DNA from 3 places in the Carnobacterium pleistocenium FTR1 genome. Region 3 is predicted to be linked to each of the others. Evidence: predicted binding sites of a transcription regulator. Region 3 holds the regulator's gene; each other region holds the start of a gene.
What was found. The regulator NrdR, encoded in region 3, represses ribonucleotide reductase genes. The targets are predictions, from matches to a motif close to ACACNATATATNGTGT.
Positions count from the first base shown of each region.

Region 1: the regulator NrdR is predicted to act here: its motif matches at 6,319-6,334, upstream of nrdH (glutaredoxin-like protein NrdH).
Region 2: the regulator NrdR is predicted to act here: its motif matches at 7,672-7,687, upstream of BP17_RS11725 (vitamin B12-dependent ribonucleotide reductase).

Region 1 covers NZ_JQLQ01000002.1:1,238,694-1,249,663, reverse strand. Annotated here, with positions in the region: gene BP17_RS06065 (lipoprotein) at 1-668, opposite strand, end outside; gene BP17_RS06060 (DUF975 family protein) at 1,338-2,240, opposite strand; gene nrdF (class 1b ribonucleoside-diphosphate reductase subunit beta) at 2,483-3,445, opposite strand; gene nrdE (class 1b ribonucleoside-diphosphate reductase subunit alpha) at 3,461-5,638, opposite strand; gene BP17_RS06045 (ribonucleotide reductase stimulatory protein) at 5,631-5,996, opposite strand; gene nrdH (glutaredoxin-like protein NrdH) at 5,993-6,223, opposite strand; tRNA gene BP17_RS06035 (tRNA-Arg) at 6,670-6,743, opposite strand; gene BP17_RS06030 (PH domain-containing protein) at 6,903-7,280, shown strand; gene glnA (type I glutamate--ammonia ligase) at 7,336-8,676, opposite strand; gene BP17_RS06020 (MerR family transcriptional regulator) at 8,725-9,117, opposite strand; gene glnA (type I glutamate--ammonia ligase) at 9,620-10,954, opposite strand.
Region 2 covers NZ_JQLQ01000002.1:2,391,864-2,402,833, reverse strand. Annotated here, with positions in the region: gene proB (glutamate 5-kinase) at 1-264, opposite strand, end outside; gene BP17_RS11740 (cation-translocating P-type ATPase) at 684-3,326, opposite strand; gene BP17_RS11735 (type 1 glutamine amidotransferase domain-containing protein) at 3,857-4,375, opposite strand; gene mgsA (methylglyoxal synthase) at 4,556-4,984, shown strand; gene BP17_RS11725 (vitamin B12-dependent ribonucleotide reductase) at 5,034-7,583, opposite strand; gene BP17_RS11720 (amidohydrolase) at 7,797-8,990, opposite strand; gene BP17_RS11715 (MetQ/NlpA family ABC transporter substrate-binding protein) at 9,040-9,864, opposite strand; gene BP17_RS11710 (methionine ABC transporter permease) at 9,886-10,566, opposite strand; gene BP17_RS11705 (methionine ABC transporter ATP-binding protein) at 10,580-10,970, opposite strand, start outside.
Region 3 covers NZ_JQLQ01000002.1:1,895,193-1,906,162, forward strand. Annotated here, with positions in the region: gene thrS (threonine--tRNA ligase) at 1-1,598, opposite strand, end outside; gene dnaI (primosomal protein DnaI) at 1,978-2,907, opposite strand; gene BP17_RS09335 (replication initiation and membrane attachment family protein) at 2,910-4,358, opposite strand; gene nrdR (transcriptional regulator NrdR) at 4,380-4,850, opposite strand; gene coaE (dephospho-CoA kinase) at 5,030-5,629, opposite strand; gene mutM (DNA-formamidopyrimidine glycosylase) at 5,645-6,484, opposite strand; gene polA (DNA polymerase I) at 6,555-9,215, opposite strand; gene murC (UDP-N-acetylmuramate--L-alanine ligase) at 9,409-10,737, opposite strand.

The DNA.
Region 1 (10,970 bases), 660 kb from region 3:
TATCTTTCTTCAAAATCAAATTCATCAATTTTATAAATCAGCTCTTCCATATTTGATGTGCTGAAGAACGCTTCTTCGTTTTCGGGCTGAATTTTCAAGTACATTGGCATGGCAGTATCCGGTTCTAATACGCCAAAAGATTCTTCTGTCAGATAGAACGGTGCTTCTTCTAGGATAGTGGCTCCATCAATCGTACTAAAGCTGACTGTAATATTTATATTTGTCATTGCCACATCCATTCTGTTCACAATAATAAAGATTGCTTGCATACTTCCTTCTTCACCTAAATACATGCCTGTAAAATGAATCGCCACGTCATTTTCAATTCCTAGTTCTTCTGCTTGTTTCATTCTTGTTTCTATTTCTTGTAACACAGAATCATTTTCTAATGTCAGATTTTGATCTAACTCCATTTTTTGCGGCACAAGTGAGATTTCCATGTCTGAAGTTAATTCATTCGTAGCATTTGAACTTGTTATTGCTTCTTCCGCATTACTCATGATTGATTCAGAGGCAACAACCGCTGACGATTCAGCAGCCAATTCTGAACTTATCATTGTCTCGCTCGACATAGGTGCTGAACTTGATTCCGTAGAAGATTCTCCTCCAATTGAATTACAACCCGCCAATGTAGCAACTGCGCCTAAAAGAGTTAAGATTTTTTTCATTTCAATCACCCTTTCTCTTTTTTATTAAAAATAAACCCCTATAGCTAATAGATCAACTTTTGTGATAACTATTTTTACACTCCTTCATCTGCTGATTACCTAACTACCCTAACCGATCATTGAGGTAACGTTCTCAATTTCCCACAGTAGAATCACTTAAGCGGTCAATTGTTTCTTCAATAGAAAATTACATCATTCTAATCGACTGATCTTCCGTCCATTTCAAATTTTTGGCCTATAATTTTTAGTATTGGTAAATTAGGTAAGTCACCTAATTTACCTCTTTGGATAAAGAAGTTGTTTGTAGGAACGGCAAGAGCCAATGTGTATGAGTGGACGCCAGTGCTCTAACGATTAGTTTTTTTGAGAGGAGTGGACGGTGATTATGCTTTTTTTTGGAATAAGCGCTAGAATAGTTTTAAAAGCATTTTTTAACACCCTACTACTATCTTTTCAGTGACCGACAGTTTAAAACGGATAACTACAACTGTTATAAATAGATATTTGCAACTCTAATATACTTACTTTCATTGTAGCGTATTACCTAATGATATTAAAAAGATACCGCCTTAAATAGTGTTAATTTATTTTAAAAAAAAGGACTAGAGAACAATATCCGTGTTTTACCACGATTATTATTCTCTAGTCCTTGTCACCTTGATAGTACTTTCAAAAAGTAGTATCGTCTAATTGGTTATCTTTATCTTCATACTGATTGTTGCCTTTAGTATGATCAATTGGTTGCTCAGGGTTATACTCAGCTCCATCCGTTAACATACGGTAAAATAGTTGCTGAGCTGTTGTGCGATAGGGTTCTACATAAAAAGAAATTAAAAATACAAATAACATAACTACTAAGAACAATAAAGCAAAGCCTATAATAATCGCAAAACCTTCGTTAGATCCCGCTTCCAAACTGGCAACAATAGTTCGAACACTTGCTGATAGAAGGAGAGCAAAAAGCACAATAGGTGCAATATACCACCAGATAAATGAAAGTTGCAATAGAAAATAGTTCCATTTTTCCCCTTTCATTAATTTACGACTTTGGTTTAGTGCCTCCATGATACTGATTGAAGGATCATCCTTCATTAAATTTAACGCTTGGCTATAACTATAAGTTTTGATAATTCCAGGTATGACCAATAACAGAGACCATAGTGTAACTAAAATAGCTGTTACAATAACCAATCCTGCTGTTTTAAAAATACGGGCTCTGCTAAAGGTTTGAAACATCCCTTCTATCGATAGCTTGGCGCCGTCAATCATATCTAAAATATTCCAAGCATATCCAGCATACAACAACCCCGAAATGAAACCTACAAAGATGCTGACAAGCGTAGTAATTAAATTAGCTGCAATTGATGACTCAGTTGCAATTTGTTGCTCGCTTAGAGTCCCTTGAATAGCTGATTCGATTAGTGTAAAAGAATTCCCTGTTCCTAACACCGTTAATATAATTTGACTAATTGCCCCTGTTAAAATGGAAATAATAATTAAATTTAAAATAGCAACTTTCCAATTCCCTTTTAACATTTTTTTTGCGGTGCGTTTTATTTCGCGTCTCTTCATTGTATTTCCTCCTTTTCATCCAACTGGATTCTTGCTTAATCATAACCGAAACAGTATAGCTAAACAATTGTTATTTTTTCAATAACATTCTTTTTTTAAACTCTACTAAAAAGATCATTAACTAGTCAAATTAATTCCTGTTGGCTGTAGTCATGCATCAGAAATAGCTGAAATTCATAAAAAAAGAAGCGCTTAGATTGGAAAAATATCCAACTAGCCTCTCCTTTTCTTTGTTTGACTATTTAAACGGTCCATTTTTCGTAATCATCGTTTTCCATCGACTCAACCATACCAAGCAGATACCCATTTCCTACTTGTGAGAAAAAGTCGTGATTAGAAGTACCTGTAGAGATTCCATTCATCACTACAGGATCCACATCATCAGCTGTATCTGGAAATAAAGGATCAAATCCTAGATTTTGTAGGGCTTTATTTGCATTGTAACGAAGAAAGACTTTGACGCGTTCAGTCCAACCAATTTCATCATACAAATACTCTGCATATTTCACTTCATTTTGATACAATTTAAAAAGTAAATCATATGCCCAATTCTTAGTTTCTTCTTGTTCGTCAATAGGCAATTGATTGTACGCAATTTGAAATTTATACCCAATATAGGTCCCATGAACAGATTCATCCCTTAAAATCAATTTAATGATTTCTGCTACATTTGGCAGTTTATTATTGCCTAAATAATGCAGCGGAGCAAAAAAACCTGAGTAGAATAAGAAAGATTCCAACATTACGCTGGCTATTTTACGCTGTAGCTCTGTTCCATTGTGGTAAATTTCATTGATCGTTGATGCTTTCATTTGCAACAATTCATTTGTATTCGTCCATTGAAAAATTTCATCAATTTCAACTTTGCTATTTAAGGTACTAAAAATAGCACTGTAGCTTTTTGCATGCATCGATTCCATAAATTGGATATTGTTGTACACAGCTTCTTCGTGTTGTGTAAGAATAGAAGGTTTTAAAGCTGGAACTCCATCTTGTGATTGAAGGGTATCTAATAAAGTTAAGCCTCCAAAAACCTTTCCTACCATATCTTTTTCAACTTTTGGAAGACGTGCCCAATCGTCTAAATCATTTGATACTGGGATACGCGTATCTGTCCAAAATTGTTCAACTAATTTTTCCCAAGTCAGCTTATCGATCATGTCTTCGATATTGTTCCAATTGATGGCTGTATAGTTCGTCGTCATTCGAATTCTCTCCTTTTAAATGGTGCAGCTTTCACAGTCATTTGAACCAATTTCTTCTGAATTTTCAGTAAATGTGCGAACATAATAAATCGATTTAACGCCTTTTTTCCAAGCATAATGGCGCAAAATATTTAAATCACGTGTTGTTTGTTTCGTAGTACGCCCATTTTTCCATTCATAAAGCCCCTCAGGAATTTCAGAACGTAAAAAGAGCGTTAAGCTCATACCTTGATCGATATGTTTTTGAGCTGCTGCATAAACATCAATAACTTTTCGCATATCCAGATCGTAAGCAGAAGTATAATAAGGCAAAGTCTCATTTGATAAGAAAGGTGCGGGATAATAAGTCTTACCAGTCTTCTTCTCTTGGCGCTCTTCAATCAAACGTGTGATGGGGTGTAAACTAGAAGATGTTTCATTGACGTAACTGATTGAACCCGTAGGCGCTACAGCTAAACGATTTTGATGATACAGTCCATCTTTACTAACGGCTTGTTTCAAAGCTTTCCAATCCTCTTGAGTCGGGATATGAATTCCTTCAAATAACTGTTGAACCCTTTCACTGTTTAAGGCAGAAGTCTCATTGATGTATCGATCAAAGTAAGTTCCGTCAGCGTAAGTGGATTTTTCAAAATTGTAAAAAGTTGTTTTTCTTTCACGAGCCACCTTGTTGCTAGAGACCAATGTGTAATAATTCAATAGTTTAAAATAAACATCTGTAAATTCAACCGATTCTGGTGAACCATAATGAATTTGGTTCAATGCGAGGAAAGTATGCAAACCCATTGCGCCTAAACCAATCGTATGGAATTTGTCATTTCCATTCTTAATTGATGGGACTGCATCAATGCTTGATTGATCTGTAACCATCGTTAATGCTCTTACCATTGTATCAATCGATTGTCCAAAATCAGATGAATTCAATAAATTCACGATATTTGTTGAACCCAGGTTGCAACTGATATCGGTTCCTAAATGCTCATAGGTTTGATCATTATTGATTGATGAAGGTTCTTGAATTTGTAAAATTTCGCTACATAAATTACTCATTGTGATCGTACCGTATACCGGATTTTCGCGGTTGGCGGTATCAATATTGATAATATAAGGATAACCAGATTCTTGTTGCAATTTAGAAATTTCATTTTCTAACTCGCGAGCACTAATTTTTGATTTACGTATCTCTTCATTGTTCACCATATTATCGTACTCTTTAGTGATATCTATATAAGCAAATGGCTCTCCATAGATACGTTCTACGTCATAAGGACTAAATAAATACATCTGTTCATCGTGAGCGGCTAATTCATAAAACTTATCTGGTACCACTAAACCAAGTGAAAGTGTTTTGACACGGATTTTTTCATCTGCATTTTCTTTTTTCGTCGATAGGAATGAAACGATATCCGGATGAAAAACATTCAAATAAACCGCACCTGCTCCATTACGTTGACCAAGCTGATTTGAATAACTAAAGCTGTCTTCTAGTAATTTCATTACTGGAACGACTCCGCTTGATGCATTTTCGATTTTTTTGATTGGATCACCAGCAGCTCGTAAATTCGATAAATTCACTCCTACTCCACCACCGATACGAGACAGTTGTAAAGCACTATTCACGACGCGACCAATACTGTTCATGTCATCTGTTGCTTGGATCAAGAAACAAGAAACTAATTCTCCTCGTCTTTTGCGACCCGCATTCAAAAACGTCGGTGTAGCAGGTTGGTAACGTTGATTAACGATCTCATCCGCAATTCTACTAGCTAGTTCCGCATCTCCATCTGCTAAATATAGTGCATTAAAAACGATTCGGTCTTCGTAGCGTTCTAAGAAACGTTCTCCATCATCCGTTTTCAAAGCATATTGGGTGTAAAATTTAAAGGCCGACATAAATGAACGAAATCTAAATTTCCGATTATAAATATCATCGAATAATGAACGAATAAAGGCTTTATCATATTTCAGTAAAAATTCTTCTTCTAGGTACTCTTCTTTGATCATATAATTTAATTTTTCTTCAAGTGTATAGAAAAAAACGGTATTCGGATTAACATGTTCTAAAAAATAAGCCCGCACAGCTTCACGGTCTTTATTTAAAGGGATTTTTCCATCCACAGGTCTATTTAATTCATTATTCAACTTGAAATACGTGACCTCTTTTACTTTTGGTGCTAATTTAGGTTTATCCAATATCTTTCACCGCTTTCTTTAATTTTGCAACATCTTCGTCATTACCTTGAAATTCAAAAGTATGCAATAACGGAACTTTGTAATCGTACGCTAAATCTTTTGCTGTAAAGGCAAAAAGTTTACCGAAATTCAAATTCCCACCACCGGCTACCCCTTTAAAATACTTTTTATTATCAGCCGTTTCAATAAAGTCATTCAATAAATCAGTTGCTTGTTTGTCATAGGTAGGCGTAACGATGATAAAGGGTTCCCCTAAAGCAATATATGGATTCGTTGGAGTTAATTCCAATGAATCCATACTTAGTTTTTTGATAAACTTTCGTGTTTGACCGGTTAGGCTGATATAAACTACTTTCATGCTAGTTGATCAAGGAGATCCGGACGGAATCCATTGAATGCTTCATGTCCTTCAATAGTAATAACTGGAACAGAGCTAAATCCAAGTTCTTTCACTTCATTTAAAGCTTCTTCTGATTCAAAAATATCCTTAACTTCATAAGGAATCCCTTTATCCTCTAAATATTTTTTTGTGAAATTGCATTGCATACAGTTTGGTTTAGAATAAACAATGATGTTTTTTTTCATAAGACATTCTCCTTTTGAGCTACTTTTTAATGTATTTTTCTTTATTTCTATTTTTATATTCTACATCAATTCTCTTCAACTGGCAAATAAAAAAACCACTAGATATAGTGGCTTTTTCTCTTGACATATCTATTTCTTTCTATATGTAGTGTGTAAGAATAATAGCTTGTGAACAATAAAACGCAAAGAATCCTACTGATATTTGTATCGAAAATTAATTATGTGTACTTTTCACATTAAAAAAAATTTCAAACTCTAAACTAGTTGTTTATATAACGATAAAAGAATATTTTTACATTTTTTTGAATAAATCTTTAAATTATTTTTCAACTATTAAAGTAATGATTTATTTTACTTTGTTTAAATTAAAAAAACAATTTATTTTCAATAATCCATAAAAAAAGTTGAAAAAGCTAGTTATTCGGCTTTTTCAACTTTTTAATTGATGCCTCAGGGGAGATTCGAACTCTCGACCGTCCGCTTAGAAGGCGGATGCTCTATCCAGCTGAGCTACTGAGACATGTTCTAGCAACAAAATTAATTATAGGCAATAATGAATAAAAAGTCAACACTTTTTAGGAACAAATTTTTTTTAAAACAAAAAGTGTTATTTTTATCGATTGTAATAAGAAAAATATCGGTTTACAATAAGCAGCAGAATAGTTAAGGAGGCTTTGCTATGGGATTAATTAGTGGTCTTTTAGGAAATGCAGGAAACATTAGCGAAAATGAAGCTCGAAAAAAATTATCGGACGTTATTTTAGAGACTGAAGTGATTGACCTAGCTTTCAAGTTGGTCCGTGATTTAATTATTTTCACAGATAAACGGTTAATTGTTATTGATAAACAAGGAATCACCGGTAAAAAAACAACTTATCATTCGGTGCCTTATAAGTCAATCAGCCGATTTTTAGTGGAAACGACTGGTCATTTTGATTTAGATGCTGAATTGAAAATTTTTATTTCTAGTGCTAATGAACCAGCTATCACATTACAGTTTACGAATGATAAACACATTTCTGCCATTCAACAAGCTCTGGCATTAGCAGTCCTTTAATAAAAGTAAAAAAAGAAATCCGACTACAAAAATGTAGTCGGATTTCTTTTTTGCATTAATATAGTTTCAAGTATTGTTTTCTTTCCCACTCAGTAACTTGTTCACGGAAAGCAGCCCATTCAATATTCTTAGCATTGACAAAATTTTCGTAGATGTGTTCTCCTAAGCCATCTTTGATTGTACTGTCATTTTCTAGGTAGCCTAATGCTTCTTTCAGTGTGCCTGGCAAATCATAGATACCATTTTCATTACGATCTTTTTCACTCATCACATAGATATTCCGATTGATAGGTTCCGGTGCTTTCATTTCATTCTTAATACCGTCTAATCCTGCTTTCAATAGAACGGCCATAGCTAAGTATGGATTTGCGCTAGGATCAACGCTACGCAATTCTACGCGTGTAGACATTCCTCTTGATTGTGGTACTCGAATCAATGGCGAACGGTTACGACCGCTCCAAGCGATGTATACGGGTGCTTCATAGCCAGGTACAAGTCGTTTATATGAATTCACGGTAGGATTCACAATTGCTGTGAAAGCTTTAGCGTGATTTAAAATCCCTGCTAAAAATTGACGAGCTGTATCGCTTAATTCCATATCTCCATCTTTATCGTAAAACGCATTTCCTTCTTTAGTAAACAAGGACAAGTTAAAGTGCATACCAGATCCGTTTACGCCATATAAAGGTTTAGGCATGAAAGTAGCATGTAAGCCATATTTACGAGCGACTGTCTTCACGATCAATTTAAAGGTTTGAATATTGTCACACGCTTCTATTGCACTAGCGTACTTCCAATCGATCTCATGTTGTCCAGGTGCAACCTCATGGTGACTAGCTTCAATCTCAAAACCAAGATCTTCTAATTGTAATACGATATCACGACGACAATTTTCACCTAAATCTGTTGGAGCCAAATCAAAATAGCCGCCATCATCATTCAGTTCTAATGTGGGTTCATTTTTTTCATCAAGTTTGAAAAGGAAAAATTCAGGTTCAGGTCCTAAGTTAAAATCAGTAAAACCTAATTCCGTCATTTCTTTTAATGTACGCTTTAAGTTAGAACGAGGGTCGCCAGCAAAAGGAGTTCCATCTGGATTGTAAACATCACAGATCAAGCGAGCGATTTTACCGGATTCTTTAGACGTTTCCCATGGAAAAATCAACCATGTATCCAAATCAGGTCTTAAATACATATCACTTTCTTCGATTCTGACAAATCCTTCAATGGAAGATCCATCAAACATCAATTGATTATCCAGTACTTTTTTCAATTGACTAATAGGTACCTCGACATTTTTAATGACCCCTAAAATATCAGTAAACATTAATCTTAAGAATCGGATATTCCCTTTTTTTGATGCATCTTCTATTTCTTCTCTCGTAAACTTAGCCATATATTTTTTCTCCCCTTATAGTCATAGTCGTAATTCTGCTATCTATTTTTATCCTATTCGATTTTGATCAAAAAATGAGAGTGGTTTCTTTGCGCCTAAACCACTTACCGCTAAAAATTCATCATGCAGTATTTTACGCACATCATCGTCAGTCAATACTTTAATTATTTCTTGCTCACGATTCTTTTCTTTGGTTTCTTGTAACTTGTAAATTTGTTTTATACCAGCCATATTAATTCCATCAGATAAATAATCTTTAATTTCGAGAAGAACATCAATATTATTTAAAGAATACATTCGCCGGTTTCCTTCGTTCCGCATTGGAACAATCAAATCTTGCTCCTCATAATAACGAATCTGTCGAGCAGATAAATCGGTTAATTTCATAACTGTACCAATCGGAAAAACTGATCTCGACCGTCTAAGTTCTTTCTCGCTCATTCAAGTCCTCCCTTCGATTACTTTTATAGAATATCAGTCTTTTTTTTAGATGTCAACAGAAAACTACTCAGATGTAAGGAAACCTAACATATAAAAACGAATGATTTGTTTTTATATACTATTTTTGTTCCGATTTTAAAATCATAATTGAACTATACCAATTTTTTAAATCAAAAAAAAGAACCAGTGATTTTTTTCACTGGTTCTTTGGTTGTATAATTTTTAGTGTAGATGAAGAAATTAATTAAACTACACATCCAAAAATTTTTGGAGGAATAAGGGTTGCTTGTAGCCAGGCATTGAGTTCAATGTGAATTACACATCCTTAGCGCTTCAGTGATCAGGCTGTGTTTGAAGCTTGAAAGTCTGAAGACTTCCTTTCAGGCTTTAGGCGCTTCCATGGCTCCACAAGCAAACCCGTACATTCCAGAAAAAATTATATTTTGAAATATCCATACTATTTGACCTAGAGCCTCTTTTAATCAATTTTAAATACTAATTTTTAATACAATGTTAAATATTTTTCTTTTTCCCACTCAGAAACTTGTTCACGGTAAGCCGCCCATTCGATATGCTTGGCACTTACAAAACTTTTATAAATATGATTTCCCAATGCTTCCTGTACGACTTGATCTTCTTGCAGATATTTAACGGCATTGTGCAGCGTAGCAGGAAGATCGTTGATTCCTCTTTTATATCTTTCTTCTGAAGACATACGGTAAATATTTCGATCGATTGGTTGAGGAGCTACACTTTCTTTGTTCACTCCATCTAATCCTGATTTTAACAATACTGCTACTGCTAAATAAGGATTTGCACTAGGATCGACACTGCGCAATTCAATTCGAGTAGAAACACCTCTTGAACTTGGTATGCGTACTAAAGGAGAACGGTTACGGGCACTCCACGCTATATAAACTGGAGCTTCATATCCTGGGATCAATCGTTTATATGAGTTTACAGTTGGGTTGCAAACCGCTGTGTACCCTAAAGCATGATCCAATATACCCGCTAAGAAATGATAGGCTGTCTTGCTTAAGCCAAGTTCATTTTCTTCATCGTAAAAGACATTTCCCTCTTTGTTAAATAATGACATGTTAAAGTGCATCCCAGAGCCACCTACTCCATAGACTGGTTTAGGCATAAAGGTTGCATGTAGACCATGTTTACGGGCAACTGTTTTAACAATCAATTTGAATGTTTGGATATTATCGCATGCTTCAACCGCACCGGCGTATTTCCAATCAATTTCATGTTGGCCAGGTGCCGTTTCGTGATGGCTGGCTTCAATTTCAAAGCCTAACTCTTCAAGTTGCAACACAATATCACGACGACAATTTTCACCTAAGTCTGTTGGTGCAAAATCAAAATAGCCGCCATTGTCATTTACTTCAGTTGTTGGTTTGCCATTTTCATCTAATTTAAATAAGAAAAATTCCGGTTCGGGTCCTAAGTTGAATTCTGTATACCCTTGCTCTTCCATTTCTTTTAGAACCAGTTTCAAATTATTTCTAGGGTCTCCAGCAAAAGGTGTCCCATCCGGATTATAAATATCACAAATCAAACGAGCGACTTTTCCATTTACTTCTTCCCAAGGAAATATTAACCAAGTTGATAAATCGGGGCGTAAAATCATGTCGCTTTCTTCAATTCTTACGAATCCATCAATAGATGATCCGTCAAACATCATTTTATTTTCCATAACTTTTTCTAGTTGACTGATTGGAACTTCAACATTTTTTATCGTTCCATCTATATCCGTAAACATCAATCTCAAGTAACGAACATGTTGTTCTTTTACACTAGTCTCGATTTCTTCTCTTGTAAAATTAGTCATTTTGTGTGTATTTTCT
Region 2 (10,970 bases), 500 kb from region 3:
TGACGCTACAGCTTGCTGTTCAGGGATGGTCTTTGGTCGTTCGGTTAATTGCAAGCGAGAAATTCCGACCCCTACAGCTCCAGAAGAGACTAAAATAATTTCTTTTCCTTGATTATTTAAATCAGATAAAACAAAAGCTAATTTTTCTAAACGTTGTAAATTGATGGCACCATTGGCATACATGATCGTGCTGGTTCCAACCTTTACAATTATCCGTTTACATGAAGATAATAATTGTCGAGAAGTAGTCGTCATTTTTTTCATCCATTCTATACTTAATAACCCTAAAAAATTCGGTTTAGTCTAATGAGTTTGTTCATTAATCAGTAAGACAGTCTATTCCATTTATTCTACCAGTTTCTAAGGTAAAAAACTATTTTTTCTGGCTTTTGACTTAAGAGACAAACTAAAGAGATAAAAGAAGAAAGGCTGTATATTTGTTAATGTTGATAAATCATTTAAATCGATTAACCAAAATTTTGGAGGAATAGGGAGTGCTTGTAGACTTGAAAGTCTAAAGATTATGAATCTCAGGCTTCAGACGGTCCCGTGGCTACAATCAAACCCATCCATTCCAGAAAAAAATTATTTTATCGTACCAACAGTATTTGTTAAAGAACCAAAAGAAAGGCCCTGGCAAATGCCTAGGACCTTTTCTTCTTTCTTTAGTTTTTTCTGATAACTTAAAATATTTTATTCATTTTACGCATAATGAATTTTTGAAGTTCAACTACTATAAGAATAGTAAGAGATAGTCCAATAGCAATTATCCAATGCGTTATACTAATAGCAACTAAGTTAAAAATACCAGCTAAGAATGGCACAGTAGCCACGAGGGTAATCAATGCAATTGAGAGCATTGCTAACCAGAACAAGTTCATGTTGGATGTAATCCCAACTTTGAAAATAGATTCTTTACTGCGTGCATTGAAAATGTGCAGTACAGAAGACCAACCAAGAATTAAGAAAGCCATTGTTTGACCAACGTCATGACTTGCGGAGATTGTAGAATCGATATCAATAAATGAACCCACGTAGAAACCAATAAGAGTCGTAATTGTGAACGTTAAAGCTGCAATTGCAATATTCCGATAGCCGCCTTTAGCGAAGATACTTTCACCTTTAGCTGTTGGTTCATTATCCATAATAGTCGGATCAGCTTTTTCTTTGCTCAATGCAAAACCAGGAATTCCATCCGCTACTACATTAACAAATAGTAGTTGGATAGCAATGACTGGTAATCCCCAGCCCATAATAACAGCAATTAACATAATGAGAATTTCTGAAATGTTACATGATAATAAAAAGTATACAGTTTTTTTGATGTTTTCGTAAACACGTCGTCCTTCTTCAACAGCATGAACAATGGTATCAAATTTGTCATCGGTCAAGATCATGTCAGAAGCACTTTTAGCAACCTCAGTACCGGTAATTCCCATAGCAGTACCAACATCAGCCGCTTTTAAGGCTGGTGCATCATTGACACCGTCTCCGGTCATGGCTACAACTTCTCCATGTGATTGCCAAGCTTTAACGATTCGAATCTTGTCTTCAGGAGAAACACGTGCATAAACGGAATAATCACGAATTGTTTCTTTTAGTTTTTCGTCTGAAAGTTTACCTAATTCAGCACCTGTGATTGCTTTATCGCCTTCTTCAAAAATACCGATTTGTTTAGCGATAGCAGAAGCTGTAGCAGCATGGTCACCAGTAATCATAATGGTTTTAATGCCTGCTGACTTGGCTTCTTTAACTGCTTGAATACTTTCTTCTCTTGGAGGATCAATCATTCCGACAATCCCAGCAAATGTAATCCCATCTTCAAGTTCTTCGGGACTTAAATCTTCTGGAAGTGTATCGTATGTTTTATATCCAACAGCGATAACGCGTAAAGCATCATTAGCAAATGAGTCATGGATATCTCGTGCATTTTGACCTGCTTCATCTGTAATAGACGAAAATTCAACTGGTAAACGATCAAAAGCTCCCTTAGTAATGGAAATGTAATGACCATCTATCTCATGAACAGTCGTCATCAACTTACGACTAGAATCAAAAGGTATCTCGTGTACACGTGGGTAAGACTTATCTAAATCATCTTTTTGAAGTCCTTTTTTCTGTAACAAGCGGATAATCGCTGTTTCAGTAGGATCTCCACTAATAACTTCCTCGCCATCACGATCTTCAATAGTCGCATTTGAGGCTAGGCTCATCATCTTAAGAACCCATTTTTCATCATCACCAAACTCATTTTTTACATTTATTGGTTCATGAGGAAAAGCCCAAAGTTTTTGAATGGTCATTTGATTTTGAGTTAACGTTCCTGTTTTATCTGAAGCAATAACAGAAGCACTACCCAGTGTTTCAACGGAAGGGATGGTTCGGATAATCGCATTGCGATCTACCATATTTTTCACACCATTAGCTAATGAAATAGTGACGATAACAGGTAAGGTTTCAGGAACGGCTGCAACAGCAAGTGATACAGCAGTCATTAAGCTAAGGATAAATGCTTCTCCTTGAAGGAAGCTTAAAATGAAAATAATAACCCCAGCAATTAAAGCGATGACACTTACTTGTTTTCCTAAACTATCCATTCTAGATTGTAAAGGTGTTTTTCCTTGTTTGGTACTGTTCAATAAGTTTGCAACAGAACCCATTTCTGTGTCCATACCAGTTGTTACAACAATAGCTTTTGCTCGTCCATTGGTAACCAAGGTTCCAGAAAAAACAGTATTAAATACATCACCAACAGGGCTGTCTTCTTCAATTTCTGCATTTTCGTCTTTTTCGACAGGCATACTTTCACCAGTTAATGCAGACTCTTCGACTTGTAAATCACTACTAGAAATTAAACGAGCATCTGCAGGTATTTGATCACCTGCTTCTAATAGTATAATGTCTCCTGGTACTAACTCGGCAGCGTCAATAACGTCTTCTTGACCATCTCTTATAACGCGTGCTTGTGGAGCAGATAGACTTTGCAATGAATCCAAAGCTTTTTCAGCTTTTCCTTCCTGCCTAAGAGCAATAACAACATTGATGACAATAATAGAGAAGATTACAATAGGTTCTGAGAAATCGTCGGGGTGTTCAGTAATGGCAATATACGTGGAGATAATTCCGGCAAGGATCAAGATAATAACGGTGACATCTTTTAATTGATCAAGAATCTTTGAAAATAAAGAAACACTTTCCTCTTCATCAAATTGGTTGGCACCAAATTGTTTTTTGTGTTCTCCTACTTCCTTCGGGGATAACCCTGTTTCTGCGGTACTGTTGAACTGTGATATAATGGAATCTAATTTTTTTGTTCTAAAATCCATAACATTCCTCCTAATAAGTATTTTTAACATAATGGATGAAACAAGCAAGTTAGGCAAGTAACCACTTGTTTGTTTCTGTAAGTATACCAATGTTTTTTTGCTTTTGTCAAGTTAGGAGCTTGAAAAAAAGTAAGTAATATTAAAATATTAGTAGAGCAATATTATTTTAGGTAAAAAAACCACCCATATAAAAAGGGTGGTAGAGGAGTCATTGCCATTTACTTTGGAGGAGAAAAGGCAATATAAAAAAGTTGGTTGTTATTGGTATAAGTAAACTATAACGATATGTTATGAAGAAAATGAGATGAAATTTATATATATCCCTTAAGGTAATGATAAAAGATAAAAAAGCTATCTCAATTAAGAGATAGCTAAGGGGGTAAGACTCTTTTCAATAGGGGGAGAAAAGAGAGTGAAAATAAATTCAGTACTATTTAACAACTTCTTTATTTTATCATAGGATATTTAATAGACTATGATAGGAAAGTGAAAATTTTAATTGAATTCAATTAAAAAAATCTTGTTTAGGATCAACCAGCTAAAGCCTTTATGATTGCTTTGTTGAAAGCGGGAAGGTCTTCAGGTGTACGACTAGAAATGATGCCGCTCTCGTCTTCTACAACTTCGCTATCTTCGAATAAAGCACCTGCATTTTTTAGATCAACGCCAACTTGTTTGACAGCAGTCATTTTTTTGCCTTTGACTACTTCAGCGTTAATAAGAAGTTGAGGTCCGTGGCAAATTGAAAAAATAGGTTTTTTTGCATCAGAAAAAGCTTTAGTAAAAGCTAAAAATCGATCATCAGATCTTAATTGATCAGGTGAAAAACCTCCTGGAATCAATAATGCATCAAAATCTTCTGGTGAAACGTCATCAATCCCTTTATCAATGGTAATGGTAGCTTCCCCTTTTTTTCCTGTAACTGTATTGCCTGCTTTTTTCTCAATTGTAATCACTTGGTGTCCTGCATTTATTAAAGCTTCCTTTGGCGATGTGAATTCGACATCTTCAAATAAATTGGTAACGACTGTTGCAATTTTCTTTCCCATGTACAATCCCTCTTTCCTAATAGTTTAAGTTTAACAATGCTTATTTTAACGCAGACAAAAAAGCACTTCAAGTAAAAGGGATTTTCTATTACTAATGAAACCGGTTATATAAACTTATCTTTTTATCAAGTACATGTTACTATTAGCTAAACAGCTTTTTGAAAGGAGTTGAAACCGGATATGAATATTGCTTTTATTGCACATGATAAGAAAAAAGATGAAATGGTAAGATTGACCACAGCTTATCGAGAAATTATTAAAGAGCATCAAATATTTGCTACAGGGACAACCGGACAACGCATTATTGATGCAACTGGTTTAAATGTCCATCGTTTTAAATCTGGTCCACTTGGAGGAGATCAACAAATCGGAGCTTATGTATCTGATAATAAAATAGATTTAGTTATATTTTTGAGAGATCCTTTAACACCCCAACCACATGAACCAGATATTTCGGCCTTGCTAAGATTATGTGATGTTTATGAAATCCCTTTAGCAACCAATCTTGGAACGAGTGAAGTTTTACTGAGAGGTCTAGGAAGTGGCTTTATTGAATGGCGCAAAACACAACAAGAATCTCAATTAAAAGGATTAGAAGAATTCGAATAAAAAAAGAAAAAGGAGCATTGGACAAATTAAATTGTCCAAGCTCCTTTTTTTATAAACCACATTTTAATTGGGCGTTACAATTGATACAAGTATTGCAACCGCCTAAATCTTCCACTGTTCCTTGACGACAGATTGGACAAGTATCTCCAACTTCATTTCCGTAGTTTTTTTCTTCACTAACGGCAGCCACTTGAATCATACTTTGTTCTGAGAAATTTGATTCTCCACTCATTTCTTCATCCCAAACCGTATCTTCAGCTTTTAAAGTCAGTACTTGTGAGTCACGACTTCCGTCTACATAAACTGTACCACCTTTTGCTCCACCGTTATAAAGACGTTCATAAATTTTTTGAACTTGTTCAACTGAATAACCTTTAGGAGCATTGACCGTTTTAGAAATAGAGCTGTCGACCCAGCGTTGGATCGTACATTGTACATCAACGTGTGCCTCAGGTTTTAGACTCATAGCTGACACGAATTGTTTTGGCAATTGTTCAGGATCTGCTTCTGGATGTTGATCTAGGTATTCTTGAACAATATCAGCTTTTACCTCGATAAATTTGCCTAAACGTCCACTTCTAAAATAACTAAAAGAATAGTAAGGTTCAAGCCCGGTTGAAACACCGACCATTGTACCTGTTGAACCAGTGGGAGCAACAGTTAATAAATGTGAATTGCGTATGCCATATTTTATAACGCCTTCTTGGATGTGTTTTGGCATTTTTTTCATATAACCGGATTGAATGAACTTTTCTCTCAGATTAGTTGTTTCTGCATCAGTTTTCCCAATTAAGAATGGGAAACTGCCTCGTTCTTTTGCTAACTCAATAGAAGCCTCATAAGCTGAAACAGCGATGGTTTTAAAAATTTCATCGACTAATTGATTGCCTTCTTGAGAACCATATTCTTCGCCACAGTAGATTAGTAAGTCAGCGAGCCCCATGATGCCTAAACCAACGCGGCGTTCTCCTAATGCTTGTTTTTCGTTATCTGCTAAGAAGTAAGGAGTAGCATCAATTACATTATCTTGCATCCGTACACCGATTTTAACGGTTTGTTTTAATTTAGCAAAATCAACTGTGCCAGATTCTTTATCGGCCATTTCAGCTAAATTCACAGCTGCTAGATTACATACTGAATAAGGAGCAAGAGGCTGCTCGCCACAAGGATTGGTAGCGACAACTTTTTGGCCATAGGCAGTAGCATTTGTCATCTCGTTTGCATTATCAATAAAGAAAATACCTGGTTCAGCAGCGTAAGTGGCACAAGTAGTGATCAGTTTCCATAACTCCCGAGCCTTGATAGTCCGGTAAGTATGAACATCATGCCCTGAAGCTTCCCATTCACGAACATCGCCAACTTCTGGCCAACGAGTGTTATATTCTTCCATATCTTCTTTACTGTATGTCTCTACGGCAGGAAAACGAAGTGCATAATCGGTATCTTTTTCAACAGCTTCCATAAAGTCAGTCGTTAAACAAATCGAAATGTTTGCTCCAGATAAGAATTCCGGATTATGAACACTATAGATGCCACCTGTTTTTAATTTCTCAGCAGTTTCTTTCATCATTGTCGCGTCAAATCCACCATAACCGGGTACGTTTTTATAATTTAGAATACTTTGATACATAGCGATTTCGCGTTGTGTAAAAGGTGTGAACTTTAATTTTTCACTTGCTAGCTTTCTTATGTGTGTGTCGGTGGTGGTTTCAATTAAATAACGCAAAATACGAGGGTTCTGCATTTTTGAAATAATAAATTCAAGAATATCTGGATGCCAATCAGCTAACATGATCATTTGTGCTCCGCGACGGCTACCGCCTTGTTCAACTAAGTGAGTTAACTTAGCAATATCATCTAACCAAGAGACAGCTCCTGATGATTTTCCATTGACACCGCGAGCTAAGGTATGGCGTGGACGAAGAGTAGAGCCATTCGTTCCCACACCGCCACCACGACTCATGATTTCCATAACTTGTTTTCGATGATCCGAAATGCCCTCACGAGAGTCTGGCACAAACGGCATAACATAACAATTGAAATAAGTGACATCGGTTTTTGAACCTGCTCCATACAAAACGCGTCCTGCAGGAATAAAATTCAAGTTTTTTAATTCTTCATAAAAAGTAGTGTAAGCCGCTTTTCTTTTTTCAGGCGTTGTTTCTATAGCTGCTAAGCCGGTTGCATTTCGTTTAGCAATTTGTTCATAAAAAATTTCAAGTGGTTTTTCAATCACATCTAAACTGCAAGTAATGATCCCAGTTTTTTGCTCATCTTGATCTTCAATTGATCCTCGGAACTCTTCATCAATCAAAATTGAAGCCGTATGGTTAGAATGGTTGATTTGTGTAACAAATCCAGTGCCTCTAGTAGGGTATTGTGGATCTGGCTTAACGGTAAGAACAACTAGATCTCCGATAGAAAGAGTCGATTTAGAAAGGTCTTTAAAGGAATAGCGGTCTAACATTACTAAGCGAGATACCCCTTTATAGGTTAATTTCATATCATCAGTTATTGGATGAACTTGAGGGAAAGCCTTGATATCTTCATTTAATTTTTCAATAGTTAGTTCTGCTTTTGCAGAGATGTTTGTAATCATAAATACCACTCCTTAATAAATTAGTTATGTAACCAACTGATACTAATAATGTTTGTTTTCCTGTATATAGCTATCGGTATTTTATTCTACACTACATATGGTGTTTTTGCACGATTAAAAATCATCATTTTAGAAAAAAACGAAAAAAAAGAAACGAAAACAACTCGCTTCAATCTTTTCAAGGAAATACTGACCAAATCTTTTTTAGTATGGTTATTCATTTAAAAAATCTAGCGCATATTTGACATGTAACTCGGTTGCTATAGCTAATCCACGTTCATCAATATCAAAATTTTCATGATGATGTCCATACCAAGTCTGCGGGTTAGCAGGATCTTTCGTTCCAACACGAGCATAAACGCCTTGTGTAACGGCTAAGAAGTCGGCAAAATCATCTGCTCCTAAACTTTTTGGATTGTCTTGAATAATATTTTCTGCTCCCACGATACCCGCACCTACTCGAGCCGCACGACTTGCAGCCAGCGGGTTATTGATAAGAGGAGCAGCGGCATCGTAATTTTCAAATTCAATTGATGTGCGATGAGCGTTAGCAATCTCTCGTGCCACGCGTTCTACAGCTGCTAATACAAATTGGCGTGTTGTATGGCTGAAAGTACGAACGGTTCCTTCAAGAGTGGCTTCATTGGCAATAATATTGTAACGGGTCCCAGCGTTCAATACGCCGACAGCAACCACGACATTATCCAATGGGCTGACTTCACGAGCCACAATGCTCTGCAATTCAACAGTAATGGCAGCAGCAGTCAGTAAGGCATCTTTTCCTAAATCAGGTCTAGCTGCATGACCACTTTCACCTGTCACTTTTATTTTGAAAATGTCACAAGAGGCATTTGTAGGACCTGCAGTAGAAACGATTTTTCCAGTTTTAATAGAGGAATCAACATGGATTCCAAAAACTTGATCGACATGGTTAACAAATCCACCAGCAACAAATTGTCTTGCTCCAGCTCCAATTTCTTCAGCTTGTTGAAAAGCTAATTTAATGGTGCCAGAAAAATCCGCTTCATGTTTCTTTAAAATTTTTGCAGCTCCTAATAAAGCAGCCGTGTGGCCATCATGACCGCATGCATGGTGTAACCCTTTGTTAAGTGATTTGTAGGGTTTATCTTTAGCATCTTCTAGTTCGAGAGCATCAATATCGGCTCTCAAGAGAATCGTTTTTCCAGCTCCTCTTTGACCAGTGATCGTTCCGATAGCTCCTGTTTCACCAACCGCTTCATAAGGAATGTTTAGTTTTGTTAACTCATTTTTAATGTATTTGATTGTTTCATACTCTTTCAAGCTAGGTTCAGGATGTTGGTGAAGGTATCGACGCAATGCAATAACCTCTTGAGCTCCTTGTTGAACTTCTTCGTGTACTGTAGATCGAGTGAGTACTTTTGTCATAATCCATCGTCCTCTCTAAGTTAGGTTGATTTTTGCTGGCTGTTTCTAATTACCATACTGGGATAGAAGAGCCTTTTGATGTTTCATCAATGACTTCTTTCGTGTCTTCTGCTTGGTAAGCTTCTATGATTTGTTTGAAAACGGCATTGTCTTTATCTTCATCTCTTGAAACAATCGCATTGTAATAAGGATCCGATGAGTCAGTGACTGGTTCTAAGAAAACAGCATCTTCAGTTGGAATGAATCCAGCATCCACAGCCATTCCGCTATTGATAACGGATGCATCCACATCTTCTAAAGCGCGAGCCGTTTGTGAAGAATCTAATGTTTCAAAAGTTAAATTTAACGGATTAGAGGTGACATCTTCAACTACAGGTACTTGATTTTTTGAAGGATCTACTTCAATTAGACCTGCTGTTTGAAGTAGAAGTAAGGCTCTTCCTTCATTCGAAACGTCGTTTGGAATAGCAATCACATCGTTTTCTTTTATCTCAGAAACATCTTGAATATTGGATGAATAAATACCAAGCGGAGCAATAACCGTATCAGCGATAGCGACTAAATTTGCACCATGATCTTCGTTAAAGGAATCCATAAAAATCTTCGTTTGAAAAGAATTTAAATCTAATTCGCCTTCAGAAAGAGCAACATTTGGAGTGGCGTAATCTGTAAATTTAATCAGTTCGATCTCAACACCATCCGCGGCTAGCTTTTCTTGCACGAATTCCCAAACTTCATTTACTTCGCCAACGACCCCAATTTTAATCGGTTCGGCTTTTTCAGTATCTGTAGCCGCATCCGTTCCACAAGCGGTTGTTACAAGAAGTCCTACTGCTAACGTTAACCCTAAAAGACCTTTTTTAAATTTTTTCATCTTCTTTTCCTCCAATGTCATCTAGTGACTCGTTTTTTTAACTAAAGCATTTCCAATCAATTGACTAATAAAAACAATGATCAAAATAATAACCGTTGCGACTAAAGTGACATCATTCTGGTAACGATTGTACCCTCGGGAGATGGCTAGATTTCCTAGACCACCGCCACCAATTGCTCCGACAATGGCCGTTAACCCAATCAAATTAATGATAGTTACAGAAGAGACCCGAATAATAGCTGTTAGTCCTTCTTTTAGATAAACCCGAAAAATAATTTCCAATGGGCTAGAACCCATAGATTCTGCAGCTTCTATAACACCAGGATCAACTTCTAACAGAGCGTTTTGTATTTGTCTGGCAAAGAAAGGCACGGTCCCAATAACCAGAGGAACAATAGCAGCTGTTGTCCCGATAGTTGTATGGGTAATTAATCGGGTTAAGGGAGCAACTAAAGTCAGCATGATAATGAAGGGCAAAGAGCGAAAAAGATTAACGACTTGATCAAGCAAGCCATAAAGTCGCGGACTTGCTAAAATACCTCCGCGATCGGTTGCAACAAGAATGACGCCTAAAAATAAACCGAGGATACCTGCAATCAAGCCTGTAACAGTAACCATGTAGAGTGTTTGTAAAGTACTTTCAATAATTTCATCTTTCAATGGGATAACATGTTCAAAATAAGTTGCAAAAAATTCAGTCATAGTCATTCACTCCTTAAATAATAGTTTGTTCTTTTTTTAATGGGATAACTTGTTGACGATGGTGGATCAAGGTTACTTTTACATTTTTTGACGTTAAATAAGCAATGGCTTTTTCTCTGCGTCCAGGATCGCCACTCAAAACAACAATAAGATTGCCGACAGGCGTTTCTTGCAAAATCTCCACATTTCCAAATAAAATATTGGTTGTAACGCCAAATCGAGTCGTAAGGGTAGCAATTAATGGTTCGCTCGTACTTGAACCAACGTAAGAAATAGTAGCTAGTACATCATTAGTCTGTAAATCAAGTAAAGTAGGATGGCTTAGAATGCTTTCTAGTGCTTGTTCAACATGAGTCGCAGTATTGATGAATTCTTTTGTGATTCGTTCTTTAGGTTTAGTGAAA
Region 3 (10,970 bases):
ATCAAGTAAGCTACAAAGCGTTCCATAGTCGAAATGATGCCACGATGAATAACAACTGGACGGTGAGAATTTTCACCATCTTCTCCTACATATGTCAGGTCAAATCGTTCTGGAAGCAAGAAGTCTAGTTGGATCGTTGAAAGAGTTTCTTCAATTCCAATAGCTGTTTTTACTAAGACATCAAGTTTAGGACCATAAAAAGCCGCTTCTCCTTCTGCTTCAAAGTAGTCTAATTTCATATCATCCATTGCTGCTTTTAGCATTGTTTGAGCTTTTTCCCACATGTCATCATCATCAAAATATTTTTCTGTATTATTAGGATCGCGGTAGCTTAGACGGAAACGATAATCATTGATATTAAAGTCTTCATATACAGCTAACATTAATTCTAATGTCCGTTTAAATTCATCTTCAATTTGATCTGGACGTACAAATGTATGACCATCATTAAGTGTCATTTCACGAACACGTTGCAATCCAGATAAAGCTCCACTCTTTTCATAGCGGTGCATTTGACCTAGTTCAGCAATTCGAATCGGCAATTCACGGTAGCTATGCACATCGTTTTTGTACACCATCATGTGATGAGGACAGTTCATCGGACGCAAAACAAGCATTTCACCATCACCCATATCCATAGGTGGGAACATGTCTTCTTGATAGTGATCCCAGTGACCCGATGTTTTATATAAATTTACATCCGCCATAATGGGTGTGTAGACATGCTGATAGCCCAGACTGATTTCACGGTCGATAATGTATCTTTCGATCGTACGGCGAATCGTAGCTCCTTTTGGCAACCAGAAGGGCAAACCTGAACCTACTTCTGGAGAAATCATAAATAAGTCTAATTCTTTTCCTAATTTACGGTGATCACGTAATTTAGCTTCTTCACGCATTTGGATAAACTCTTTTAAATCTTTTTTATCGAAAAAGGCCGTTCCATAAACACGTTGCATCATTTTATTATTCGAATTCCCTCTCCAGTAAGCACCAGCAAGAGATAATAATTTGAATACTTGAATGCGACCTGTTGAAGGAACATGGACTCCACGACATAAATCTACAAAATCTCCTTGATCATAAACCGTAATGGTTTCTGATTTTGGAAGGTCAGTAATCAATTCGACTTTATAAGGATCATCTTTAAAAATTTCTAAAGCTTCTTCTCTAGAAACTTCTTTGCGGACAATTGGATTGTTCTCTTTTACAATTGACATCATCTCAGCTTCAATTTTTGGAATATCCTCTTCAGTAATCGGTGTTTCAGTATCTGTGTCATAGTAGAATCCAGTTGAAATTCCAGGACCTACACCAAATTTTATATCTGGGTATAAACGACGTAAGGCATTTGCCATTAAATGAGCTGATGAATGACGAATGATCTGTAAGGCATCTTCATGCTCCGGTGTAACGATTTCAATTTTTCCATCTACCTCTAGCGGGCGTACTAAATCGACTAATTCCCCGTTAAATTTACCAGCTAATGCTTTTTTAGCTAATCCTTTGCTGATGCTTTCAGCAATATCTTTTGTAGACGAACCAGCAGGAAAAGCTTTTACTACTCCATCTGGAAAAGTAATCTTAATTTCTGACACAATACATTCCTCCATAATCTAATTTAAAATACAATCCTTATTCAGCAAAAAAAAAAAATCCCATCTATAGTATATTAAATACTATAAACGGGACGTTCATTACGTGGTTCCACCCAGATTCAGAATTTAGCAAACACACTAAACTCACTCTAAGCTGTTAACGCTAGCTAAACGACCAACTGCTAATATGAAAAAGGTTCACAGCGGCACTCGAAAGGGGTCAAAACAAGAACGAAATTAGAAAACTCTCAGCAAATGTTTTCTTCTCTAAAAAATCGCAACCGAGTTTAGGTGTCTTTCTCAATGATTTCTTTTATACTTATTATTAAAGCACTTTTTAATTCTAATTTCAAGGGGAGAATGTATATTATTTTGTTTTTTATTGAAGATGGCGTCGATTAGAACCAGTCATGTTAACCTCTTTAGCTAAATAGCGCACTCGCTCCATAATTCTTTTAGCTTTTAACGGTTCATCTTCGCCTCTTTGAGTCACTCTTAGATGTTCTTCTTCAAGTTGCTTCATGTCAAAATTAGAAGAGAAGAAAGTTGGCAATTGTTCTTGCATCCGGTACTGCAAAATCACTCCTAATACATCATCACGAATCCAACTAGACATTGAATCAGCACCAATATCGTCAAGCATTAAGATTGGCGCTTTCTTAACGAACTCTAACTTCTCTCCTGTGTTATTCTTACCAATAGACTGTTTCATTTCTACTGCAAAAGAGGGAAAGTGCATCAAGGTAGTAGAAAAGCCCTTTTCTGCTAGTTCGTGTGCTAACGCCCCTAACAAATAGGTTTTGCCAACACCAAATGATCCTTGTAAATACAATCCTTTATGAAATGCTTTTGGATTAGTCAAATAATCATGAATGAAATTATATACTTCAGAAACAGCTAGTCTTCGTTCATCAGTCATTTCAAAATCAGCTAACTTTGCATTACGAACATCTTTAGGCATATCCATCGAATAAATCCGATTTTTAATTTCTAATTCTTTTTGTTTAGCAATCAATTCCGCAGAAGGCACGTAAGTTACATCAATATAATGATAGTTCAAAACTAATTTAGGATGGTAGCCTGGAGCCATCATTCCTTTTTTTAAATTGAATTTCTTTTTCTCTTGAACATATTCATATAACTTAGCATAACTTTTGATAATTGCTTCATCATTAAGTTTTTGACGATTCTCTGCAATAAATTGCTTTACATCTAAATCATCTAGCACTTCTTGAATCAATTCTTCGTACTTATGATTCAAATTTCGTTCCTTGATCATTCGTGTCAGACTTTCTCCAATATCCTCCATTGTTAGTCACCTTCTTTGCCAAAATTTTGAATTCGTTTCAAACGTTCCATAAACGATTGCTTTTCTTCTTCACTCATTGGCGTTTCTTCTGGTTGGCTATTTTCTGCTTTAGCCCAATCCGGAAGTGTTTCTTTTCTAATCGTCGGTTGCTTACTATAATTGCCTTTGCTTCTATTTTGAGTATATGTTTTACTACGATTCTCTTGTTGTTGTCTTTTTTCAGAATTATCTAAATACATTTTTTTCACCTTTTGAATTGCTTCCTCAGGTGCGACTACTTTTTCTTGCGCCCAATCATTAGCAATTTTGTATGCTAACTTTTGGTCAAGAGTTGGATTATTCCTTACAACTAAAATATAATGAATCAGAATATTAATAACAGAAGTCGGTATGTTAGCTTTTTTTACAATCTCTTCTAAAGTCCATTCTTCATATTTTGTAACAAAACCGTTTTTTTGATCTTTAATAGAGTTCATAAAATCAACTGGACTTATTTGCTCACTGACTTCAATAACCGCAATATCCTCTTTTGTTAATCCTTTTTGCGTTAATTCATTTTCACGCATTTTTTGTTGATTAGAATCAACTTGTATGTCTTTTTCTACAACATCTTTCAAAGAAATATTTTGTTGGTTTTTATTATGGTAATCATCATATGCTAGCTTTTTCATTTTTTTCTCATCAATTTGGCCCGTCTCAATATCTGAAGCATTAAGCACAAATTGCTGTAACGCTAATTCATCTAATCCATATAATGTGTGCAATACCAATATTGCCTCTTCAATTTCTTTGGTAATAGAAGAGCGATTGATATATTGTTGATTCAATCCTGCATAGAAAAAATTCAAATCAAATGTTTTTGAATCGATTTTTGGATTTGAAGAACTCGTTTTCCCTATATATGAAACAGGTTCTTTCAATAGTTCTTTTTCTCTTTTTAATAATTCAGCATCAAATTGAAAGACATCTAAAAAGGACTTCGTGACTTCCTGAAATTTCTTCTTGTCTATACTTTCTACAACAAATCGATTTCTTAATTTTTTAAATTTTCGTTCTCCAACTTTTTCTAGTAATAAAAGACTTAATAAATCATCTTTAAAAAAAACATCACTCATTTGAGGAGCTTGCAATTCGTATATTAGTAGTTTAGTTGGGGCTGTTTGAAGATAAGTTTTGAGCAATCCAATTGCTTCCAGCTTGATCCGGGCTTGATACAACTCAGGAATACCGATATTTAGTAATGCCAACAGCTCGGAATGTAAAATCCCTCCACTCCAGTACGCCTCTTCTTCAATCTCAGTCCATAGTGTCATATAAAGACTATATGCTGCGGTTCCTATTAAAGGTTGATACAAAAAAGTAAGGATTTTTTGATCGATATCCGAAAGTAAAGCTTGTTGTTTTACTAAAAAACCATCTTTAGGACTTAAGTTTTTCCATGGATACCCCAAAATGACTCATACCTTTCTATCTCAATTATTTTTTTCAGCTTTTTTTCTTTCAAATTCTTGTAACTCTTTTAAAAAGACACTCATATCTTTAAACTGACGGTATACGCTAGCAAAACGGATATAGGCTATTTCATCAATATCAGCCAATTTTTCCATGATGTATTCCCCGATAATAGCAGAGGAAATTTCATTTTCACCTAGGCCTCTGATTTGATTTTCTACTTCATCTACTATTTTTTCAACTTGCTCCATAGCTACTGGTCGTTTCTCACAAGAACGTATCAGACCTCTTAAAATTTTCTCGCGGTTAAATTCTTCTCGAGTACCATTTTTTTTAATGACCAAAAGGGGTGTCTTTTCGACTCGTTCAAATGTAGTAAAACGGAACTTGCAAGCTTCACATTCTCTTCTTCTACGAATAGCGCGTCCATCATCTGCTGGACGACTATCTACAACTTTAGAATTATTATTTTGACAGCGTGGACATTGCATATTTATCATCCCTATCTTAAGTGTTCTTCGTATCTACATGAATCGCGCACGAAAATATTTACTCCATTATACCATACAACAACCAGAGATTAAACCGTTTGAAAATCAGGGAATGCTTCGATTGTAGCAAAAAAAAACAACCCATAAATGATTGTTCTTTTCGCCTTATTCTTTATGCTCTAATTGGTTTTTGTTTTAGTTATCCAGTCTAAAACTTGTTTTTTCGTATTCTCGATCGTTCCGTTATTATCAATAATAATATCTCCAAGAATGACTTTTTTTGAGATAGGCAGCTGGGAATCGATTCTTTGAATTGCTTCTTTTTTCCCAAGATTGTCTCTCTTCATTAATCGATTTAGCTGAATCTCTTCTGATGTGGCTACCACCATAACTTGATCTACATATTTTTCATATTCCACTTCAAATAAAAGTGGAATATCCATAACAATGATTGCTGGACTTTGCTTTAAGTAATCATTCATTTTAGATATGAGCCATTGATGTATATACTGAGACAAAATTTCGTTCAGCAACTCTCTTTTTTTCTTATCCTTAAAAACGATTTCACCTAATGCAGCACGATCTAATGTCCCATCTGCTTGAATAATTTTATTCCCAAATTCTTTTCTTATTTTATTTAATCCAGCTGTTCCTGGTTTTACTACTTCTCTTGCTCCAACATCTGCATCCACTACTGGGTAGCCTTGTTCCTTAAATATTTTGCTTACAGTCGATTTACCTGTAGAGATTCCCCCTGTTAACCCTAGAATTACAGTCATCCTAACCCTCCTTTATTACTGATCAGCTGTTAGTTTTTGACAATTAGAACAAAAATGAGTGCCTCTTTGCGCAACTTTTATTTTTTCTATTGGTGTACCGCAACGAATACATGGAATACCTTTTTTTCCATAAACAGCTAATTTCATTTGAAATGTTCCTGCTTCTCCTAACGCATTTTGATAAGTCCGAATAGTTGTTCCGCCCGCTTTGACTGCGTCACCAAGTACCTTGATGATTGATTTGTGTAATTGAGAAACTTCACTTTTATTCAAGTTATTTGCGATTCTCAGTGGATGTATTTTGGCTAAAAAAAGTACCTCATCTACATAAATATTCCCTAAACCAGCTACAATTTTTTGGTCCAGTAAAAGTGGTTTAATGGCTCTTTTTTTAGTTTGCAGAGCATTATAAAAAGTTGTTTCATCAAAATCTTTTTCAGTGGGCTCTGGGCCAAGTAACTTTATGCCCGTCATACTGCATTCTTTCCCTAAGGGTACTAGGGTCATTCGTCCAAATTTGCGTACATCCAAATATCGTAAATCTCTCCCATCCGCTAAGTGAAAAACCACGTGTGTATGCTTTTTAAGTGGCTTTGATGATTCTTCCACTTCATATTTACCTTCCATCCGCAGATGTGAAACCATTGTCCACTGCTTGAAATGAAAGATGATATATTTGCCACGGCGATCAAATCCAATAATTTCCTCACCTGCTAAAAGTTGCTTAAATTCATTGCTTTCGATAGAACCGGAAATAATCCGATCCCAGTATACATCAACGGACGTTATACTTGCTCCTAACACAAGTTTTTCTAACCCTTTTCTAACTGTTTCAACTTCTGGTAACTCTGGCAAAATTCTACTTCCTTTCTACATAAGGAAAGTGTCCTTGCTATCAACGAAAATAGCAAAAACACTTTCTTTATTATTTAGCTTCGTACCAACTTTTCCCACTATTGCTATCAACTTTTAATGGAACAGCTAATTCTACTGCCCCTTCCATAACTTCGATAACTAATGCTTCTAGTTGTTCTATCTCATCTTCAGGAACTTCAAAGATAAGTTCATCATGAACCTGCAACAACATGGTTGCTTTCATCTTTAATTCTTTTAATTTTTTATCCATTTTGATCATAGCAATTTTTAAAATGTCTGCTGCACTACCTTGAATAGGTGTATTAATAGCAATTCTTTCAGCAAATGAACGCAAATTGTAATTTCGAGAATTGATTTCTGGTAAATAGCGACGGCGTTGGAAAAGTGTTTCAACAAAACCTTTATCTTTTGCCTCTCTCACAATATCTTCCATATACGTTTTTACGCCTGGATACTTTTCAAAATACGTATCAATAAATTGTTGTGCTTCTTTTCGACTGATCCCTAAGTTTTGTGACAAGCCATAATCGCTTATGCCATAGACAATTCCAAAGTTAACGGCTTTAGCTCTGCGTCGCATCTCAGGCGAAACATCTTCTGGAGAAGCAATGCCAAAAACACGCATAGCCGTACTTGAGTGGATATCTTGACCTTCAATAAAGGCCTCTTTTAGTAAGGTATCACCTGAAACATGTCCCAATACACGCAATTCAATTTGAGAATAATCGGATGCAAAGATTTTCCAACCCTCATGACTAGGAACGAAAGCTTGCCTAATTTTTCTGCCTTCTTCTAATCGAATCGGTATATTTTGCAAGTTAGGGTCAACCGAGCTTAAACGTCCAGTTTGTGCGACTGTCTGCATATAGCGAGTATGAATCTTACCTGTTTTTTTATCAATTACTTTGAGTAATCCTTCTATATAAGTAGACTGAATTTTCGCGATTTGGCGATAATCTAAAATATGCTCTACGATAGGTGCTTGCTCTCTTAATTGCTCTAAAACATCAACTGCAGTTGAATAGCCAGTCTTTGTTTTCTTTATGACCGGATACCCCATTTTTTCAAATAAAATCACACCTAATTGTTTTGGTGAATTTAGATTAAACTTTTCACCAGCCAATTCATAGACTCGTTGTTCAATATCATTTAGTCGAACAGCAAATTCTTCTCTCATTTCCATTAAACGTTTATCATTCACCTTTATGCCAGTCAGTTCCATTTCAGCTAGAACAAATGACAAAGGCAATTCCATTTCATTAAATAACTTAGTCTGTTCATTTTCTTCTAAGTTATCTCCCAATTGTTTGCTTAAGACACGGATTGCTTTTATTTTTCTGGCAATATGGTCATACGTTAGGACTTTTTCTTCTGGTATAGTAATTTTGGCACCTTTTCCATAGACACTTTCATCAGAGGAGACTTCATAGTAATTATGTTCTGTAGCAACTTCAGATAGGTCTTTGCTATTATCCTTTGTATTCAACAAATAAGAAGCTAATAAAATATCAAAATTAATGGAGGTGATATCAATATTTTGTCTTTTTAAAGCTACATAAGTTCGTTTAGCATCAAAAACTTGTTTTTTAGCCTCTTCTTTACTCGCCCATTTTTTAAAATATTCAGATGCAAAAACTACTTCAGGGTCTGCAATATATATTTGTTTATCATTGCCCCATCCTACACAAAAAATTGGAGAAGTGTGGTAGTTGTCTCCCATCATTTCAACGTAAAGAGCCATATCATCACTAAACATGTCTGGTGTAACATCAGTCACTAGTTCATATGAAATTTCCTCTTTTTGGCTGTTTTGTTCAGCATCATATTCAGAAGTATCTAATTTACTTAGATGAGAATTAAAATCCATTTCTTTATAAAAACCTATGAGTTTTTCCATATTTGATCCAGAAAAGATTAAATCATCAATTTTAATTTCTAGTGGAGAGTCTGTATCAATAGTTGCTAGTTTTTTGCTTAGCAAAGCTATTTCCTGTTCATTTATAAGATTTTCCTTCATCTTACTTTTCTTTAATGAATCAATATTTTCATAAATTCCTTCGACCGAACCGTATTCTTTTAATAATTTCAAAGCTGTTTTTTCGCCAATTTTTGTTACTCCGGGTATATTATCTGAAGCATCACCAGCTAAGCCTTTCATATCAATAATTTGTAATGGGCTGATGCCCATCTCCTCTTGAATGGATTCAATTGTATATTCTTTCAATTCGCTAACGCCTTTTACCGTAATATCAACGCGTACATTTTCTTTTGCTAATTGTGTCAAATCTCGGTCTCCAGAAACAACTACTACATCATAAATAGTTGGATCAGCTTGTGCAGCTAAGGTTCCAATAATATCATCTGCTTCAAAATTTTCTAATTCATAATGCTTGATCCCAAATCCATCCAATAAATCTCTTAGATAGGGCATTTGTTCTGAAAATTCTCCTGGCGTTTTTGAACGTCCAGCTTTATAATCGTCAAAGAAACTATGACGGAATGTCGTATTTCCAGCATCAAAAGCAACCAATATATGAGTCGGTTTTTCTTTTGTTAAAACATTATCGATCATGTTGTGAAATCCATATAAAGCATTAGTGTGTAGTCCATTTTTATTTTTCATTCTTTCTAATTGTGTATGCAAAGCAAAAAAGGCTCTGTATGCTACACTATTCCCATCGATCAGTATTAATTTTTTTTTCTCATTCATATGAAATCTCCTTTTTGTTACTACTTTTATTGCTATTTATTTTAGTTTGTCTTTTAAAAAAACCTTTAATTGAACATACTTATCGTTACTATTTTAACAAAAAAATAACTAGATAGCGAACTTACCTATCACCTTTTACTAAAAAGAAACAGGTAATTATTGTATACAACAATAATTACCTGTTTCTTTTTAGTTATTTTGTTAATGATGAATGGCTTAGCAATGTTTCATAAGCTAATTCAAATTTTTGAACATCTCCAGCACCCATAAAAATAGCTACTGCATCATGGTGTTCTAATAATGGGGACATATTTTCTTCACTTAATATAACTGCTCCATTATTGATTTTATCAGCCATATCTTGAATTGTGATATTTCCTTGATCTTCTCTTACCGATCCAAAAATATCACACAAATAAATAGAGTCAGCTAAATTCAACGATTCTGCAAATTCACTCAGTAATGCTACTGTCCGAGTAAATGTATGTGGTTGAAAAATAGCGATAATTTCTTTATCTGGATATTTTTGACGAGCTGCATCAATTGTTGCCCGAATTTCAGATGGATGATGGGCATAATCATCAATGATTACCATATCTAACATCTGTTTTTCAGTAAATCTACGTTTAACACCTTTAAAAGTTTTTAAATTTTCTATTATGCCTTCTTTATCAATATTTTCATATTGACAAATAGCTATTACACTTAACGCATTTAATATATTATGTTTACCAAATATTGGAATATCAAAATGCCCGTAAAATTCATCTCTTACGTAAACATCAAAAGTAGAGCCAGTTGTTGAGCGAGTCATATTTTTTGCCTGAAAATCATTATGATCTCCAAATCCATAATATAAAATGGGTACATTAGCTTGAAGTTTTTGAAGTTGTTCATCATCACCACAAGCAACAATGGCTTTCTTCACTTGACTAGCCATTGATTGGAAAGCATCAAAGACATCATCAATACTGCTATAGTAGTCAGGATGATCAAAATCAATATTTGTCATAATAGCATAATCTGGTCGATAGGCTAAAAAATGACGACGGTATTCACAAGCTTCTAGTATAAAGAAGTCTGCATCAGGTACACCATGACCTGTACCATCTCCAATCAAATAACTTGTATTTTTAAGTGTACTTAAGACATGAGCCAACAAACCCGTAGTGCTTGTTTTTCCGTGTGAACCAGTAACCGCAATACTGTTATAATGACCAATAAACTGTCCAAGAAAATCATGGTAACGGATAACAGATAAACCTATTTCTTTTGCTGCAATAATCTCTTCATGATCATCTGGAAAAGCATTTCCAGCAATTACGGTTAATCCTGGATGAATATTTTCTTTGCTAAAATTTAAAATTGGAATGCCAGCTTCTTCAATATTTTTTTGAGTGAAAAAGTATTTTTCTATATCGGAACCTTGAACTTTAAATCCTTTATCATGCAAAATTAAAGCAAGAGCACTCATACCTGAACCTTTGATACCAACGAAATGATAAATTGTTTCTTTATTCATTACTTTATTTCCTCCATATTCGTAAATATAACTTTTTTCAACTACTTGTATTTGAAAGATATTTTTATATTTTATGTCCCAGTTCGTTCTTTAGATTTACATCATCATGCAGCAAAGTAAATCTTTATTGTATCTTATCAATTGCTAGATAAGCTGAATCGTCTGTAATTAATTAAAAAAGACAAAATTACAACGAACTTAGTATACCACGAAATAATTTAATAGCACACTTA